DNA from 3 places in the Luteipulveratus mongoliensis genome. Region 1 is predicted to be linked to each of the others. Evidence: predicted binding sites of a transcription regulator. Region 1 holds the regulator's gene; each other region holds the start of a gene.
What was found. Region 1 encodes LexA, which represses DNA repair genes until DNA is damaged. Its sites were predicted from a motif close to TCGAACANNTGTTCGA; they were not measured.
Positions count from the first base shown of each region.

Region 2: ruvC (crossover junction endodeoxyribonuclease RuvC) is a predicted target of LexA. The motif match lies at 3,688-3,703, and genes of this name have one in related genera.
Region 3: VV02_RS16720 (DUF6504 family protein) is a predicted target of LexA. The motif match lies at 3,235-3,250, and genes of this name have one in related genera.

Region 1 is NZ_CP011112.1:3,714,850-3,720,467, reverse strand. Features, by position in the region: gene VV02_RS17665 (ComEC/Rec2 family competence protein) at 1-527, shown strand, start outside; gene VV02_RS17660 (AEC family transporter) at 552-1,475, opposite strand; gene VV02_RS17655 (LysR family transcriptional regulator) at 1,483-2,394, opposite strand; gene VV02_RS17650 (NAD-dependent protein deacetylase) at 2,509-3,369, shown strand; gene lexA (transcriptional repressor LexA) at 3,417-4,136, opposite strand; gene VV02_RS17640 (LysM peptidoglycan-binding domain-containing protein) at 4,404-4,796, shown strand; gene nrdR (transcriptional regulator NrdR) at 5,228-5,618, shown strand, end outside.
Region 2 is NZ_CP011112.1:3,165,244-3,170,861, reverse strand. Features, by position in the region: gene secD (protein translocase subunit SecD) at 1-849, opposite strand, end outside; gene VV02_RS15085 (preprotein translocase subunit YajC) at 858-1,268, opposite strand; gene ruvB (Holliday junction branch migration DNA helicase RuvB) at 1,423-2,541, opposite strand; gene ruvA (Holliday junction branch migration protein RuvA) at 2,538-3,134, opposite strand; gene ruvC (crossover junction endodeoxyribonuclease RuvC) at 3,131-3,664, opposite strand; gene VV02_RS15065 (YebC/PmpR family DNA-binding transcriptional regulator) at 3,772-4,545, opposite strand; gene VV02_RS15060 (alkaline phosphatase D family protein) at 4,643-5,618, opposite strand, start outside.
Region 3 is NZ_CP011112.1:3,523,993-3,529,610, forward strand. Features, by position in the region: gene VV02_RS16695 (DNA gyrase/topoisomerase IV subunit B) at 1-512, opposite strand, end outside; gene VV02_RS16700 (DUF7455 domain-containing protein) at 880-1,104, shown strand; gene VV02_RS16705 (DUF456 domain-containing protein) at 1,200-1,682, shown strand; gene VV02_RS16710 (DUF3040 domain-containing protein) at 1,692-2,108, opposite strand; gene VV02_RS16715 (SAV_6107 family HEPN domain-containing protein) at 2,342-2,824, opposite strand; gene VV02_RS16720 (DUF6504 family protein) at 2,854-3,198, opposite strand; gene VV02_RS16725 (YbaK/EbsC family protein) at 3,344-3,904, shown strand; gene VV02_RS16730 (methylenetetrahydrofolate reductase) at 3,913-4,815, opposite strand; gene VV02_RS16735 (polyprenyl synthetase family protein) at 4,880-5,618, shown strand, end outside.

The DNA.
Region 1 (5,618 bases):
CGGCGGACGAGGAGCCCTCGCAGGAGCCGTCGGTCCAACGAACGGCGGCCGCGCATGGCGTCCCGGTGCGCGCGCTCATCGCCGGCGACGAGCTGCGCTGGCCCGGCGTGATAGCGCGAGTCCTGTGGCCTGCCAGAGAGATTCACGCCGGCTCCGTCCAGAACAACGCCTCCGTCGTACTCGACGTCGAGACTGCCGACATCCGGATCCTCCTGCTGGGCGACGCAGAGCGAGAGGCTCAGGCGCAGGTCCGACGAGCGTTGGCCCGTGAGCAGGTGTCCCGCCCCGTGAGCGTCCTCAAGGTGGCTCACCATGGCTCGGCCAACCAGGACCCGTCGCTGATGAAGGCGATCAGCGCGCCGATCGCCCTGATCAGTGTCGGCGCCGACAACGACTACGGGCATCCTGCGCCGCGCACCATGACCTTGCTGCGAGACAGCGGCTCGACGGTCTATCGCACCGATCGCGGTGGGGCGATCGCCGTCGTGGTGAGGGGTGGCCGGCCGCTGGTCGCACGTCCGGGCTGACGTCCGACGCGGCCCGGACGAGGATCAGGTGAGGAAAGCCGAGATGGCCAGCAGCACCGGCACTGACGAGACCGTGGTCACGAAGATCGCATCGCGAGCGAGCACCTCGGCGCGGCCGTAGCGGGTGGCGTAGACGAAGATGTTCTGCGCGGTCGGCAGGCTCGCGACGATGACGGCCGCGAGGAGGTCCTTGCCACTCATCCCGAACGCGAGGCGCGCGATCGCCCACGCCGCCAGCGGCTGCACCGCGACCTTGAGCAGCGCCACTGTGGCGAGCTCGCCGGCCGAGCCGCCGGACAGCGGTCGCGGACCGAGTCGCAGCGAGACGCCGTACGCGAGAAGGGCTGCAGGCACAGCGATTCCGCCGATCATGGTGACCGGATCGATGACGATCGAGGGTGGATCCCACCCGGTCAGGGCGAGGGCGACACCGAGGAAGCAGCCGACGGTCACCGGATTGCGCGCCGGCTGCGAGAGGACTCGCATGATCGATGGACGCCGACCGGAAGTCAGGGTGTCCAAGAACGCGAAGGACAGCGGCGTCAGGACCAGCAGCTGCATGAGCAGAATCGGTGCGATCGCCGCTCCGCTGCCGAGCACGTACACCGCGATCGGCAGCCCGAGGTTGCCCGCGTTGACGTACGACGAGCACAAGACGCCCACCACGGTGTCGGCGCCGTCCCGGCGGAACACCAGCCGGGCCAGCACCAGATAGATCCCGCCCGCACAGACCACGCTGGCCAGTGCGACCACCAGACCTGCCGAGAACACCCGATGCAGATCTGCTTTCAGCAGCAGGGTGAACAGCAGGCACGGCGTCGCGACGAAGAACACCAGACGGGCGAGCATGAGCTGGCTGGCCTGGTCGAGCACACCGGTGTGGGCGAGGACGAAGCCGACGGCGATGACCGCCCCGATGACCCCAAATCCTTGGAGAACTCCCTGCATCCTGCGGTCAGCAGGTGGCGCGCGCGGCCTCGTGCAAGGCCTCGAGGGTGGCCTCGACCGCCGGAACCCGTTGCAGGTCAGGCGTGGTCACGGCCAGGACCGTACGACGGTTGGCCGGGTCGATCGGCATCGTCACCACGCCCGGGTTGCTCGCTGAGCGGAGGATCAGGTCTGGGACCAGAGCGACACCGAGGCCCTCGGCAACCAGTCCGAGAACCGCGACGTAGTCCTCGGTCTCGAAGGCGACCTCGGGCACGAACCCTTCGCGCGCAGCGAGCGAGAGCAGGTGGCCGCGACACCGAGGGCAGCCGGCGATCCACTGCTCGTCGGCCAGATCGGACAGCTTGGCCTTGCCCGCCACGGCGAGCGGATGCTTCTTGGACACCGCGAGACGGACCTCGTCGTCCAGGAGCTTGCGGATGGAGAAGGCCTCCAGGCCCTCTTCGCCACGGGGGAGATCGTCACCCTCGTAGGCGAACGCCACTGCGAGGTCGCACTCGCCGGCACGCAGCGCGGCAAGGGACTCCGGCGGCTCTGCCTCGGCGAAGGTCACCTGCACCTCCGGGAATCGCTCCTTGACCAGAGCGAGAGCACGAGGCACCAAGGTCGACGAGGAGGACGGGAAGGCCATCAGCCGTACGCGCCCGGCACGCAGCCCGGCGATGGCGGCGACCTCTGCCTCCGCAAGCTCGAGAGCGGACAGCACCGGTCCGGCATGCCGGGCAAGGATGTGACCGGCTTCGGTGAGGCGGACCGTACGGCCGAGTCGCTCGACCAGCACCGTGCCGGTGCGCTCCTCGAGTCGCCGCACCATCTGGGAGATGGCTGGCTGGGAGTAGCCCAGCGAGGCAGCTGCGGCGGTGAAGCTGCCCTCATCGGAGATCGCGCGCATCACGCGCAGGCCAGCAGCGTCAATCATGCCCGCCAGTATAAGTTGGTGTTATCGATATTGCCAACGCATCGCTGTCCGGTAATTCACGCTGGTCAGCGACCCGTAGCGCCGTGAGCAGGAGACGTCCCGGATACTGCTGGTGTGACTGAGGCGACGACTCGACCACCGGACGTCGACGCATCGACCTGGGACGAGCTGGTCAGGCTCGTCGCCGCGGGTGGGCTGTCCGTGCTGACCGGCGCCGGCCTGTCCACCGAGTCGGGCATCCCTGACTACCGCGGTCCCGACGGTGAACGCCGCATCACGCCGATGACGGCCACCGAGCTGTTGGCCTCGCCGGAGGCCCGACAGCGCTACTGGGCGCGCAGCTACGTCGGCTGGCGACGCTTTGAAGGCGCGCGACCCAACGTCGGTCATCAGGTCGTGGCTCGGCTGCAGGCCCGAGGTCTGCTCGGCACCGTCATCACTCAGAACGTCGACGGGCTGCATCAGCAGGCCGGCTCGGTCGACGTGCTCGAGCTGCACGGCTCGCTCTCGCACGTCGTCTGCATGCAGTGCGGCGAACGCTACGACCGCGAGGTCATCGACGAGCGGCTGACCCAGGCGAATCCGACCTTCGATCGCGAGGTCGGCGGTGAGATCCGACCGGATGGTGACGTCGTACTCCCTGACGAGCTGGTCTCGACCTTTCGCGTCGCGACCTGCGTCGTGTGTGGTTCGGACAAGCTCAAGCCGGACGTGGTGATGTTCGGGGAGGCCGTGCCAAAACCGTTGGTGGAGAAGTGTTTTGGTGTGGTCGAGCAGTCGGATGGCCTGCTTGTCCTCGGGTCTTCGCTCATGGTGATGTCGGGCTATCGGTTCGTACGACGTGCGTCTCGCCTCGGCCTGCCGGTCGCGGTTCTCACCCGCGGTCGTACGCGCGGGGAAGCCGAGACCACGATCAAGATCGAGACTCCCTTGGGAGAGACGCTGACCCATCTCGAGCAGGCACTTCCTCAGTAGTCATCGGCATCCCGCGAGATGGAGAGCGGGAGGCCGATGACAGCTGGTCAGACCACCCTGCGCAGGACGGCGGTGACCTTGCCGAGGATGGTGGCCTCATCGCCGTCGATCGGCTCGTAGGCCTCGTTGTGGGGCATCAGCCACACCTTGCCTCGGGTGCGCTTGAACGTCTTGACGGTCGCCTCGTTGTCGAGCATCGCTGCGACGATGTCACCGTTCTCCGCGGTCTGCTGCTGGTGAACGACGACCCAGTCGCCGTCGCAGATCGCCGCATCGACCATCGAGTCGCCGACCACCTTCAGCAGGAACAGGTCGCCCTCGCCGACGATCTGCCGGGGGAGTGGGAAGACATCCTCGACGACCTCCTCGGCCAGGATCGGGCCGCCCGCTGCGATCCGTCCCACGACGGGGATGTAGGACGGCTCGGGGCGCTCGTCGTTGATGCCGGTCTCGTCGATGCCGGACTCGGCAGCTGCGCTGACCGGACCGCCGCGGTAGCCGCGGTCGCGCTTGCCCATGTCGGGTGACACGACCTCCATCGCCCGGGGGCGCATCGGGTCACGCCGCAGGTAGCCCTTGCGCTCCAGCATGGACAGCTGGTGCGCGACGGAGCTCGGAGACGTGAGGCCGACCGCCTCGCCGATCTCCCGCATGCTCGGCGGGTAGCCGCGGCGGTCGATCGAGTTGCGGATGACGTCCAGCACCTTCCGCTGACGCGTGGTCAGCGCGTGGCTGTCGGGCTCCGGCAGCTCGTGGATCTTGGCCATCTGGTGGTCCTCGTTCCCCGTCTTAGCGCGGCCAGAGCACCGTCGCGCAAGGCGATGTCAGTGGTCGCTGGTTGAGTCTCGATCTGTGAGCCAAGCCTATGAACTTCGGACACAGTTCTCAAACACCTGTACGACGCATGTCGCGGGTGGCGGAGCTGGCGGACGTTCGCGGTTGGTCTCGACTTCATCGAACACCCGTGCTATACATCGTACAAGCGTTCCATCGCACATGTGTTCGGATCAGCACAGCAGAGGTTGGAGGAGATCATGAGCGCGGTCATCGCCTGGGAGCATCCGCAGAGCTCGACGCCCACCGTGCGTCGGCGCCACCTGACGGTGGTGCCCGATCCCGAGCCGGTGATGAGCAGGGCGAGGGGGCCGCGCCTTCGGCTGACGCCGCGCGGTCGCCTGATGCTCCTGCTGGCGGGAGCGCTGGCCGTGCTGGGTCTGGTCACAGCCTCCGTCGCCGCGGCGTCCTCGCCTTCCACCCCACCGACTCGGGTGGTGACGGTTGAGCCGGGTGCCACGCTGAGTGAGATCGCGCAGGCTGAGCTTCCTGGACTGCCGGTCCACGAGGGAGTGGCCAGGTTGCAGCTCGCTAACCGACTGAGCTCTCTCCAGGTGAGCGCCGGCCAGCGGCTGGTGATCCCGCAGGGCTGACTTCGCACCACGCGTCGTGACGGCCGGGCCATCCACCGCGTGGTGGACGGCCCGGCCGTGGCGCGTTCGATGGTGGTGCGGCGTGGGTGGCGACCGGTACCACCGATCGCCGCGCGACACGCCGGATTCGGACATTGCGACACGCCCACCGCAGGTCCCTGACCTGCAGTGATCTGACTGCTGGACAACCCAAGGCCGACGGATCTTGCACCTGGGCGCCAGGCGTCTTACGATCCCTATATCTAGTAGTTACACCGCTGTAAGTCGTCCACATATAGTCCCCAGGTCATCCACCGGATACCCACAGGTTTATCCACAGGAAGACGCGGAGGGACACCGTCAGAGCACCGTCTCCGGGCATTCCTATGCCCATTTCGGTGTTGACCATGACGGGTGAGGGCGGCGTACGACGTATGTGGAGAGGAGCCGCCATGCACTGCCCGTTCTGCCGTCACAACGACAGTCGAGTGGTCGACAGCCGCACCAACGAGGACGGCACCTGCATCAAGCGGCGGCGACAGTGTCCGAGCTGCGGCAAGCGGTTCTCCACGATGGAGAACGCCAGCCTGACCGTGGTCAAGCGGTCCGGCGCCAGTGAGCCGTTCAGCCGGGGCAAGGTGATCAGCGGCGTACGCAAGGCCTGTCAGGGGCGACCGGTGAGCGATGACGACGTCGCGCTCCTGGCCCAGCAGGTGGAGGAGTCGATCCGGGCCAAGGGTGTCGCGGAGATCGACGCGCACGACGTCGGCCTGGAGATCCTCGGCCCACTCCGGCTGCTGGACGAGGTCGCCTACCTGAGATTCGCCAGCGTCTACCAGGCCT
Region 2 (5,618 bases), 550 kb from region 1:
GGCCGGGCCGGAAGTTGCATCGGATACCCACTGGCCCTCCACCTCGACGAGCCCCAGGAGGTATTTGGACTTCTGGTCCTGGTCACACATCACTACAGGCTGCTTGTTGGACGCGGTCGATGAGATCAGCCGTGCCTCAGCACTGCCGCAGTCGTACGACTCCAGCAGGTCTTGGTAGGTGTCGCCCTTCTTAGCCAGACCTGCAGTGACCCACGTGCTGGCGACCGGTTTGGTCGCCCACGCCGGGTCACTCGGGTTGGTCGGATCCTTGGCGGCAGCCGGCGCGGACGGCGTGGGACTCGGCGTCGGGGTGGCAGCCGGGAATGCCTGCGGATAAACGCCATTGGCGCCGGCAGAGGCGGAAGGGCTGGCGGTCGGCTTCTTGGCCGGGACCGACGGCGGCTGTGGAAGGGTCGGTGCCGGCGCTGGCACGTTCGCCGTCGAGGTGATGACCGCGCGGAAAGAGAGTGCCGATGAGCGCGACAGCGACTGGAGCATCTCCTCGCTGGGTGTGCCAGGCAGCGAGACGACGATGTTCTGTGCGCCGAGGGTGGTGACCTCCGCCTCGGAGACACCTGTGCCATCCACGCGCTTGCGGATGATGCTGACGGCCTGCTCGACCTGTCCGGAGTTGACCTTCTTGCTGCCGACCGTGGTGACGGGCTTCAGCGTGATCTGGCGACCACCCTCGAGGTCGAGGCCGAGCTTGGGTGCCCACTCGCCCTTGGGGTCACCCCAGGCCGTCGTGGCCGCGATGCCGGCGAAGAGCGCGACGATCAGCAGGATGAGCGTGAGGAGGACCGCCTTGGGTCGTCCGCCGGTGCGCGATGCGCGGGTACGTGTAGCCACGGGTGTCCTCAGGATCCCTGGCTCGGGCTGGTGCCCTTGCCGGTGGTGTCGGTGTCGGCGGCCGCGTCGTCAGCAGGAGTGCTGTCCTCAGCCGGTGCCTCGTCTTCAGGAGCGGTCGTCGCGTCCGTCGGACCAGACGTCACGGTAGCGGGCACGATCGCGCGGCGGTCGAATCGCAGGACGACGCCTGGAGCGACTTCGAGGCTGCCGATCTCATCCTCCAGCGCGACCAGCGTGCCGAGCAGACCGGACGTGGTGCTGACCTCGTCGCCGATGTTGAGCTGGGACTGCGCCTGCTGGAACTGACGGCTGCGTCGGCGCTGTGTCCAGAACATCAGCCCGATCAGGAGCAGCGGAAGGAGCAGGATCAGCAGGCTCGCAGAGCTTCCACCCTGAGAGGCGGCTGCCAGGGACGGCATCAAGTGTCTTTCCTTCACCGTGGTTGGTCGGGCACGACCGGCGTACGCGGGCATCCACGAACGTGGATGCCGGGCCAACGGCAGAGTGTAGGTGAGCCACACCACGTACCCAACTCAGGGTGCGCGTGCGGCGCGCCTCATCGCGCGAGGTGCCTCATGGCGTGAACCGGCCTTCACCCTCCTCGAACGGCAAGGGTTGCGCAGAGGTTCCGCCTCCGGCGGGCGGAGTGAGCCCGAGGTGCGTCCAGGCGAGCGGCGCGGCCACGCGGCCCCGCGGCGTACGGAGCATGTAGCCCTCGCGCACGAGGTAGGGCTCCGCGACGGTCTCGACGGTGTCCGCCTCCTCCCCCACGGCCACCGCCAGGGTGGACAGCCCGACCGGACCACCGCCGAATCGGCGGCACAACGCCTCGAGTACCCCGCGGTCGAGACGGTCCAGGCCGCGGTCGTCCACATCGAACAGCGACAGCGCGGACATCGCAGCCGGATGATCGACCACGCCCTTGCCGTGGACCTGGGCGAAGTCGCGGACGCGGCGCAGCAGCCGGTTGGCGATGCGCGGCGTGCCTCGGGAGCGCCCGGCGATCTCGCTGATGCCCTGCGGCGTGGCCTCGACGCCGAGCAGCGTGGCGTTGCGGGTGAGGATCGTGGTCAGGTCGTCGGCCGTGTAGTAGTCGAGATGTCCGGTGAACCCGAAGCGGTCACGCAGCGGTGCCGGCAGCAGCCCAGCTCGAGTGGTGGCGCCGACCACCGTGAAGGGCGGCAGCTCCAAGGGGATCGCAGTGGCGCCCGGCCCTTTGCCCACGATGACGTCGACCCGGAAGTCCTCCATTGCGAGGTAGAGCATCTCCTCGGCCGGGCGTGCCATCCGGTGGATCTCGTCCAGGAACAAGACCTCGCCCTCGGCCAGCGAGGACAGCACCGCAGCCAGGTCGCCGGCATGCTGGATCGCCGGGCCGCTGGTGATGCGGATCGGCTGCTCGAGCTCGGTGGCGACGATCATCGCGAGCGTCGTCTTGCCCAGCCCGGGAGGTCCCGACAGGAGCACGTGGTCCGGAGGCGTGCCTCGTCGCTTCGCCGCCTCGAGCACCAGACCGAGCTGGTCTCGCACCCGCGGCTGGCCCGGGAAGTCGATCAGCCGACGTGGGCGCAGAGCCGACTCGATGCGGCGCTCCTCGTCGTCCCCGCCCGGATCGACGACCCTCGCCGTCGCGTCGTACGACGTGTCGTCGTGCTCGGAGTACGCCGGCTCGTCGTCCGCTCGGTCGGTCATCGGCCGAGTTCCCGCAGAGCGAGGCGCAGCAGGCTCGCGACGTCGCGCGACTCGGGCTCGGCGGCCAGCACCTTCTCGACCGCGTCGTCAGCCTGCTTGGCCGACCAGCCGAGCCCGACGAGCGCCTCGGCAACCTGGCCACGCGCGGGTGATCCCGGCACAGCGGGTACGGCGGCCGCGGACCCACCCGCAACCGCGCCGACCTTGTCCCGCAGCTCCAGGACGATGCGCTCCGCGCCCTTCTTGCCGATGCCCGGGATCTTGGTCAGCGCGACGATGTCTCCGCCGGAGATGGCGATGCGCAGCGTCTCGGGCGGGTGCACCGCCAGCATCGCCAGCGCAAGCCGTGGACCGACACCGCTGACGGTCTGCACCTGCTCGAACAGATCCCGCTCGGCGACGTCCGCGAACCCGAACAAGGTGAGGGAGTCCTCGCGGACGACGAGCGAGGTCGACAGCTGCGCGTCCTGCCCGTGACGCAGTGACGCGGCGGTCGCTGGTGTCGTGTGGACGAGCATCCCGACTCCCCCCACTTCGAGCACGACGTGGTCGAGCCCGACCGAGGCGACGGCTCCGCGCAGACTCGCGATCATCGACGCGCTCCAGCGCGTGCCTTCTGCTGGGCCACCGCCTGGGCGATGCGGTCCTGCGCTCCCCCACGCCAGACGTGACAGATCGCCAACGCCAGCGCGTCGGCCGCGTCCGCAGGCCGGGGTGCAACCTCGAGCCGCAGGATGCGCGTGACCATGCTGGTGACCTGGGCCTTGTCCGCGCGCCCGTTGCCGGTGACGGCGGCCTTGATCTCGGACGGTGTGTGCATCGCCAGCGGCAGCCCGCGACGGGCAGCGGCAAGCATCGGCACGGCGGAGGCCTGAGCAGTGCCCATGATCCCCTTGATGTTGGCCTTGGCGAACACCCGCTCGACCGCCACGGCGTCGGGCTGGTGGGCGTCCACCCACTGCTCGAGCTCGGTCTGCAGCGCGAACAGGCGCTGAGCCGGTTCGTCATCCACCGGCGTACGGATGACGCCCACGGCGATCAGCCGCAACGGCTGGCCGATCCCGCCTTCGACGACACCGACGCCGCATCGGGTCAGACCAGGATCGACACCCAGGACACGCACCGGGACTCCTCACACCAGGATGACCGAACAGATGTTCGGCTCGTGTCAGACGCTATCGCGCCGACCCGCACGATCCGTGCAGGACAGCCGCGCGTGTCAGGGCCTGGCTAGTCCTCGGCGTCCAGCTCGGCCAGCACGTCGTCGGAGACGTCGCCGTTGGCGTAGACGTTCTGGACGTCGTCGCTGTCCTCGAGCGCCTCGATGATGCGGAACATCTTCTTGGCGCCGTCCTTGTCGAGGGGCACCTCGACGCTCGGCAACCAGGAAGCCTCAGCCGAGTCGTAGTCGATGCCGGCACCTTGCAGAGACTCGCGTACGGTCACGAAGTCCCCTGCCTCGGACACGATCTCGAACGATTCGCCCAGATCGTTGACGTCCTCGGCGCCCGCGTCGAGGACGACCTCGAGCAGGGAGTCCTCGGTGGCGTCCTCGGAGTCGTTCTGTGCCTTGGGCACGATCACGACGCCCTTGCGACCGAAGAGGTAGGCGACCGAGCCGCTCTCGGCCATCGACCCGCCGTTCTTCTGCAGGGCGGTGCGGACCTCGGCCACGGCGCGGTTCTTGTTGTCCGTGAGGCACTCGATGAGCAGCGCGACACCACCGGGCGCGTAGCCCTCGTAGGTCAGCGCGAGGTACTCGGCCCCGCCGGCCTCAGCGCCTGATCCACGCTTGACCGCGCGGTCGATGTTGTCGTTGGGGACGGAAGACTTCTTGGCCTTCTGAATCGCATCGAACAGCGTCGGGTTGCCGACCGCGTCACCGCCACCCTGTCGTGCGGCGACCTCGATGTTCTTGATCAGCTTGGCGAAGAGCTTGCCCCGCTTGGCGTCGATCGCAGCCTTCTTGTGCTTTGTCGTCGCCCATTTGGAGTGACCGCTCATATGTGCCTCTTCACCTGTCCTTGGTCCATCGCGTGCGGTACCCGCGACCCTGCGGGCACCGCACGATCCTAGCGATGGTGTGCCATGGACCTCGCGGTCAGTGGCGGACGACGTCCGCGACCCCTGGCCGACCGGCCTCGATGTAGATCTCGCCGCGGGTGCTGATGACCCCGCCGGGCGTCGTCACCTTGTCGACCACGCGGTAGTCCGTACGCCACTCCGTGGGCGTCAGCACGCAGCGCTGGTAGCCGCGCTGCGAGTTCGCGAACTTCAGGTGCGGGTTCTCGGCGAGCCAGGTCGTACCGGTCCCGTCCATGTCCTTGCCGTCACCGCCCGAGGTGATGGACGTGCCGAGCAGCTCGACGCCGACGGTGGGCGATGCCTGGTCACGGAAGTCCAGCTTGAGGTCGGCGACAGCGCTGCGGTGGGCGTCGCCGGTGACGACGACGGTGTTCTGCACGCCGTGCTGATGGAGGCTGTCGTACCAGCGCTGGCGTGCGTTCGCGTAGCCCATCCAGTTGTCCATCCCGTAGCTCTCGCCCGCGCCGCTCTTGCCGTCGGCGTCGAACGTCACGACCTGGTTGCCCACGACCTTCCAGGTCGACCGCGACGCCGAGAGTCCGCTGAGCAGCCAGCGCTCTTGCTGCGCACCGAGCATGGTGCGGCCGGGCTGGTATCGCTCGGTGCAGGGCTGGGCGCAGCCCTCGATCTGGTCGTCGCGGTACTGCCGGGTGTCCAGCACGTTGAAGTCGGCGAGCCGGCCGTAGCGCAGCCGGCGGTACAGCTGCATGTCTGCACCCTTGGGGATGGACCGGCGCCGGACGGGTTGGTGCTCGTAGTACGCCTGGTACGCCGCCGCGCGCCGCTTCAGGAAGATCGCCGGGTCCTGGTCGGGCTCCTTGTCGAGCTCGGAGATCGCGCCTGCGTAGTTGTTCTCGACCTCGTGGTCGTCCGGCGTGACGATCCACGGCGCGGCGGCGTGCGCAGCCTGCAGGTCTGGGTCGTTCTTGTACTGGGAGTAGCGCAGGCGGTAGCCCGGCAGGTCGAACATCTCGGCCCCGGAGGTGTGCGAC
Region 3 (5,618 bases), 190 kb from region 1:
GGGTTGTCAGGACTCGGCTCACCCTTGCCGTCGTCGAAGAGGCCGGGCTCGCCACGCCGGAAGCTCATGGCGTAGGTCTTGCCGGCGCGGTCGACCTCGACGTCCAACCGCGAGGAGAGCGCGTTGACGACCGACGCGCCCACTCCATGCAGGCCGCCCGAGGCGGTGTAGGAGCCGCCGCCGAACTTGCCACCCGCGTGCAGCTTGGTGAAGACCACCTCGACGCCGGTCAGACCGGTGCGCGGCTCGATGTCGACCGGGATGCCGGCGCCACGGTCAGCCACCGCGACGGATCCGTCGGCGTGGAGCGTGACGCCCACATGGTCACCACGGCCCTGAAGTGCCTCATCGACCGCGTTGTCGATGATCTCCCAGACGCAGTGCATGAGACCGCGCGTGTCGGTCGTACCGATGTACATGCCCGGCCGCTTGCGGACCGCCTCCAGCCCTTCGAGGACCTGGAGATGCCGCGCGGTGTAGTCGGCCGGTCGCGTCGTGGTGGTGATGGCCACAGATGGTGCTCCTGCAGAGGGTGAGCCAGCGAGCTGGCCGGCGCGGGTACGCCGCTTCGCAGGCTATCTGCTGCCCACGACGGGCCGTCGCAGGCGCTCCGTACGCCCCCGTGGCGTTCCGCTGGCAGCGAACGTGACCCGCGGAGCAACGCCCAGATCTGCCCACCGGAAACAGGATGACGTACGCCACACCCTGAGAATGTCAAGCACGGGAATCCCGTGCCGTGCTTCACTGTTGGCACTTCCGAGACGACAAAGACCGGCTCGATGCAACGCATCGGACTTCTGATTCGTCTAGGAAGTACGGCCCCTCCGGGGGGCTTTGACCGCGTTGGTGCTTCGGCACCAGGACGAGAGGATGGCAGACATGACGACCGCTCTTGCCCCCACCACCCTGACCCTGACCGATCGCTGCGACCGTTGTGGCGCTCAGGCTTTCATTCGGGCACGCCTCACCGGTGGCAGCGAGCTGCTCTTCTGCGCCCATCACGGGCGTGAGCACCTCGACAAGCTGCGCGCCATCGCCGAAGAGGTCGTCGACGAGACTGACCGCCTGCACGAGACCCGTGAGGCTGCCCCTCAGGAGGCCTGACCCGCGGCCCGGTCCCCGCCATCGTCCAGAACCCCCACGCGCTTGTCGCGTGGGGGTTCTGTCATGGGTGCTGCTGACCGCTAGGTTTCGTGCCCATGGAGCTTGTCACCGTCGTCGCTGCCCTGATGATCGCGACCGGGATCGTCGGACTGGTCGTCCCCGTCCTCCCCGGACTGCTCGTCACGGTCGCCGGCGTCCTGCTGTGGACCCTCGACCGCGGCGACCGCACCGCTTGGATCGTCTTCGCGATCTGTGCCGTCATCGCCCTCGCGGGGTGGACGGTGCAGTACGTCGTGCCCTCACGGCGGATGCGAGCGGCAGGGGTGCCGACCACGACCTTGCTGTTCGGCGCGGTCTGCGGCATCGCAGGATTCTTCGTGATCCCGGTGGTCGGGTTGTTCGTCGGGTTCCCGCTCGGCGTCTATCTTGCGGAGCACCTGCGGCTGCGCAACGCGACCGCCGCATGGGGCGCCACCAAGGTGGCGCTCAAGGGGGTGCTGCTCAGCATCGGGATCGAGCTGGCCGCCGCGTGCCTGGTGGCCGCGACCTGGGTCGTCGGCCTGCTCATCACGCGCTGAGCCGAGCTGCTACCAGCCGTCCTGGCCGCGTCTGCGGTCCCAACGCTGCTCGATGCGCTCCATGAAGGTGCCGCTCGAGCTGCGCTTCTTGGGCTTGCTCTGCTCCTGGTGGAGGGTGACCTGACCGTCGTCACCCACTGAGCCGAGCGTCCGCTTGTGCCCTGGCGTCACGGCGTATCCCCCGCCCGCAACCATGACTGCGAAGCCGATGCCACCAAGCCAGATCTGCTGGCTGACGACGCCGAGCACCACCAGTCCGAGACCCACGACCAGCACCAGGCCGCCGATGATCATCCGACGTCGAGTGCGTTGCCGGGATGGATCACCCACCATGTGGGAGGCGAACTTGGGGTCCTCGTCGTAGAGGGCCTGCTCCATCTGGTCGAGCAAATGCTGCTCGTGCTCGGAGAGCGGCAACTTTGACACCTCCCACGGTCCGCGCGCTGTCGCGACGGTGTGCTCCTCTGGCCAGGCTCTGGCTGAAGGGCCTGGCCGCGTGATGGTCAGGATAGGTCTCCAGAATACGCCGCGGTAGCCAGCGGTGGGAAACACTCCGGTCTCTTCTGCAGATCGACATGTTTCTCCGGGTCGCTCACGTGCGGCATGAACACAGACCCGCCCTGTCAACGTGCGACGTGACGTGAAGGTGCCAATACTTCTCATGGACGCAGCAACGGCGTCATTCCGGTGGAAACCGGCGCCTGCACCGGGAGTCCGAGGATGGCCAGCACCAGTTCGAGGAAGGTCTCCGCCTGTCGGACGAGGTCATCGGCGTCTCGGCTGCTGACCTCGAGGCTGCCGCGTTCGATCGCCTGACGACGCCGCCCCGAGTCGGCGAAGAAGGCGGCCCACTCGGTCAGCTCGGGCGCCACGCGGGGCACGGTCTCCCAGACGCTGCGCGGCCGTGACCGGCTCCCGGCCTGGCCCCGTGCGGCGAGCAACGCCGCAGCAGCGCGCAGCGCACCGAGATGGGCCAGCATGAATCGTTCGCCGGCGCCCTGGGCGTGGCAGGCGGAGCGAAGACCGGTGCGGGCCCGGTCGACCAGGTCCAGAACGGCTCCGGCGACCGGCGCCGGCAAAGGCGCTGCAGAGTCGCGCTCGCGTCGGCGTGTCGTGGTGGTGCGGGTGGGCGAGGTGCTCATGAGTCCTCCGGGTGTCGCGGTCGAGGTGTCTAGTCGGCGACGCGGATGAGCGTCCAGGTCGGGCGCAGATGTCCGGCCAACGGCGGCGGCGGGACGCAAGCGAGGTCGTAGGTGGCCGTGCCGAGCGCCCGACCGGGGCTGGCCTCGACTCGCCACACCCGGTGGTCTCCCCGCTCCGGCACGGCCCCGACCGGCGGGTCCGGTTGAACGGTCGAACGCCACCAGGGCACGCGCTCGGACCAGCTGTTGAGCACTTGGCGGACCACATAGAGACGTCCGTGCCAGACGAACATCGACGGCGCTGCACGATCGCCGGTGCTCACGTCGCCTCGATCAGGAAGCCGCACCTCGATCTCGTCCTGACAGCACATCATCGCCAGTCCCCTCTCCGTCGTCGGAGCTCGTCATATTCGAACACGTGTTCGAACCATTGAAGAGTACCTCCCCCTGCTGACGCCACGTCAACCACAGAGGCCGCAAATCCCGACATCCAGGCGGTCCTGCCGCTACCGTCCTGCCATGTCAGAGCAGCCGCCCCTCGCGGCGGACCCTTCGTCTGGCCCGACCCTGCCGCCGACCACCGACAGCCGCCTGCTCACCCGGCACCCGGGCGTGCTCCGGGTCCGCGCCGCTCTGCAGGAACAAGGCGCGACGGGACGGATGCTGGCCTTCGACCAGCCCGTGCGGACCGCAGCCGCCGCAGCAGAGGCGCTCGGAGTCCAGGTCGGACAGATCGCGAGCTCGTTGTTGTTCGAGGCGCACCATCTGGACGGCACGTCCCGTCCTCTTCTCGTCCTCACCTCGGGCGCGCACCGTGTCGACCTGGTCAAGCTGAGTGAGGTGCTCGACCTCGACCACGTCGCACTGCTGGACGCCGAAGCTGTCCGCGCGTGCACCGGCTTCGCCATCGGCGGGGTCGCACCGGTCGGTCATGGGACGGTGCTCGACACGGTCGTCGACGTCGCGCTGAGTCGGTACGACGAGGTGTGGGCCGCCGGTGGCCATCCGCGCACGGTGTTCGCCACGACCTACGAGGAGCTGCTGCGGATCACGGCCGGGCAGGCCGCCGAGGTGGCCTGAGCCCAGGCTCAGTGCAGGTTGTCGAAGACCTCGAGCGTCGCCGTCGAGCGGTTCATGGTGATGAAGTGGATCCCCGGGGCACCCTCGTCGCGCAGCCGTGCCGCGTGCTCGGTCGCAATGGCGATGCCTTCCGCGCGGACAGCGTCCACGTCGTCCTTGACGGCCTCGAGCCGGCGGGTGACCTCATCCGCGAGCGGCTGACCGTTGAGCGCTGTCATCCGCTGCAGCTGGCCATAGCGGGTGACCGGCATCAGCCCCGGCACGATCGGCAGCTCACGTCCACGCGCCACGACCATGTCCCGCAACCGCAGGTAAGCGTCGACATCGGTGACCATCTGGGTGATGGCGAACTCCGCGCCGGCGTCCGCCTTGCGCACCAGGGCCTCCGCGTCCTCCTCCAGCGTCTTGGACTCGGGGTGCTTGTCCGGGAAGGCAGCCACGCCCACGGTGAAGCGGCCCAGCGATCGCACCAGCGACACCAGGGCATCGGCGTGGTCCAGGCCCTCGGGGTGGGCAACCCACTCCGCATCCAGTCCGCCTGCCGGGTCGCCCCGCAGGGCGAGGACGTTGGAGATGCCAGCAGCGGCGTACTCCCCGATGATCTGTCGCAGCTCGCTGACCGACGATCCGACGCAGGTGAGATGGGCCATCGGGACCAGAGTCGTCTCGCGGGCGATCCGGCCGGTGATCCGCACGGTCCGGTCGCGGGTCGAGCCGCCCGCACCGTAGGTCACCGACACGAAGGACGGCCGGATCCGCTCGATCCGTCGGATCGACTCCCAGAGCACCGCCTCGGAGGCGTCATCCTTGGGAGGGAAGAACTCGAAGCTGTACGCCGTGCCCTCATGAGCCAGCATCTGCGGGATCGAGGTGGCAGCAGACTGAACCTGGCGACCTGCACTAACAGACATGCCGAGATCGTAGACATAATTCGGGCACGTACGCTCGACTCGACACCTGACGGAAGGACCTTCGTTGCCCAGCCCCCTGGACGTCGACTCACTGCGCCCGCGCGTGCAGGCTGCCGTCGACACCCAGCTGAAGGCCCAGCAGCAGGTGCTGGCCCCTGTCGGCCCCGCCACCGACCATCTGCTGGCCGCGGCGATCGACCTGCTCAGCGGCGGCAAGCGGTTGCGCGCTGCCTTCTTCTACTGGGGATACCGCGCGGTCGGCGGCCCCGACAGCGAGGCGCTGGTCCGCGCCGCAGCGGCCATGGAGATGTTCCAGGCCGCCGCCCTCATCCATGACGACGTGATGGACGACAGTGACACCCGTCGCGGCCGTCCCGCCGTGCACCGCCGGATGGCGATGCTCCACGAGGAACGCGGCTGGCAGGGCAGCGCAGACCGTTTCGGTGCGGCCGGCGCGATCCTCGCCGGCGACCTGTGCCTGACCTGGACCGATGAGATGTACGCCACAAGTGGGCTCCCCGCCCACGAGCTGGCGCGCGGCCGGTCCACCTTCGACAGCATGCGCATCCAGCTGATGGGCGGCCAGTTCCTCGATGTTCTCGAGGCGGCCCTGGGCTGGGACGGCGCGACCACCCAGGAGCGCATCGAACGTGCCCGCCACGTTGCCCGCGTCAAGAGCGCCCGCTACACCGTCGAGCAGCCCCTGCTCATCGGTGCGCTCTGCGCAGGAGCCGAGGACGACGTCGTCGCAGCGCTGTCGGACTACGGCGTGGCGCTCGGTGAGGCGTTCCAGCTGCGCGACG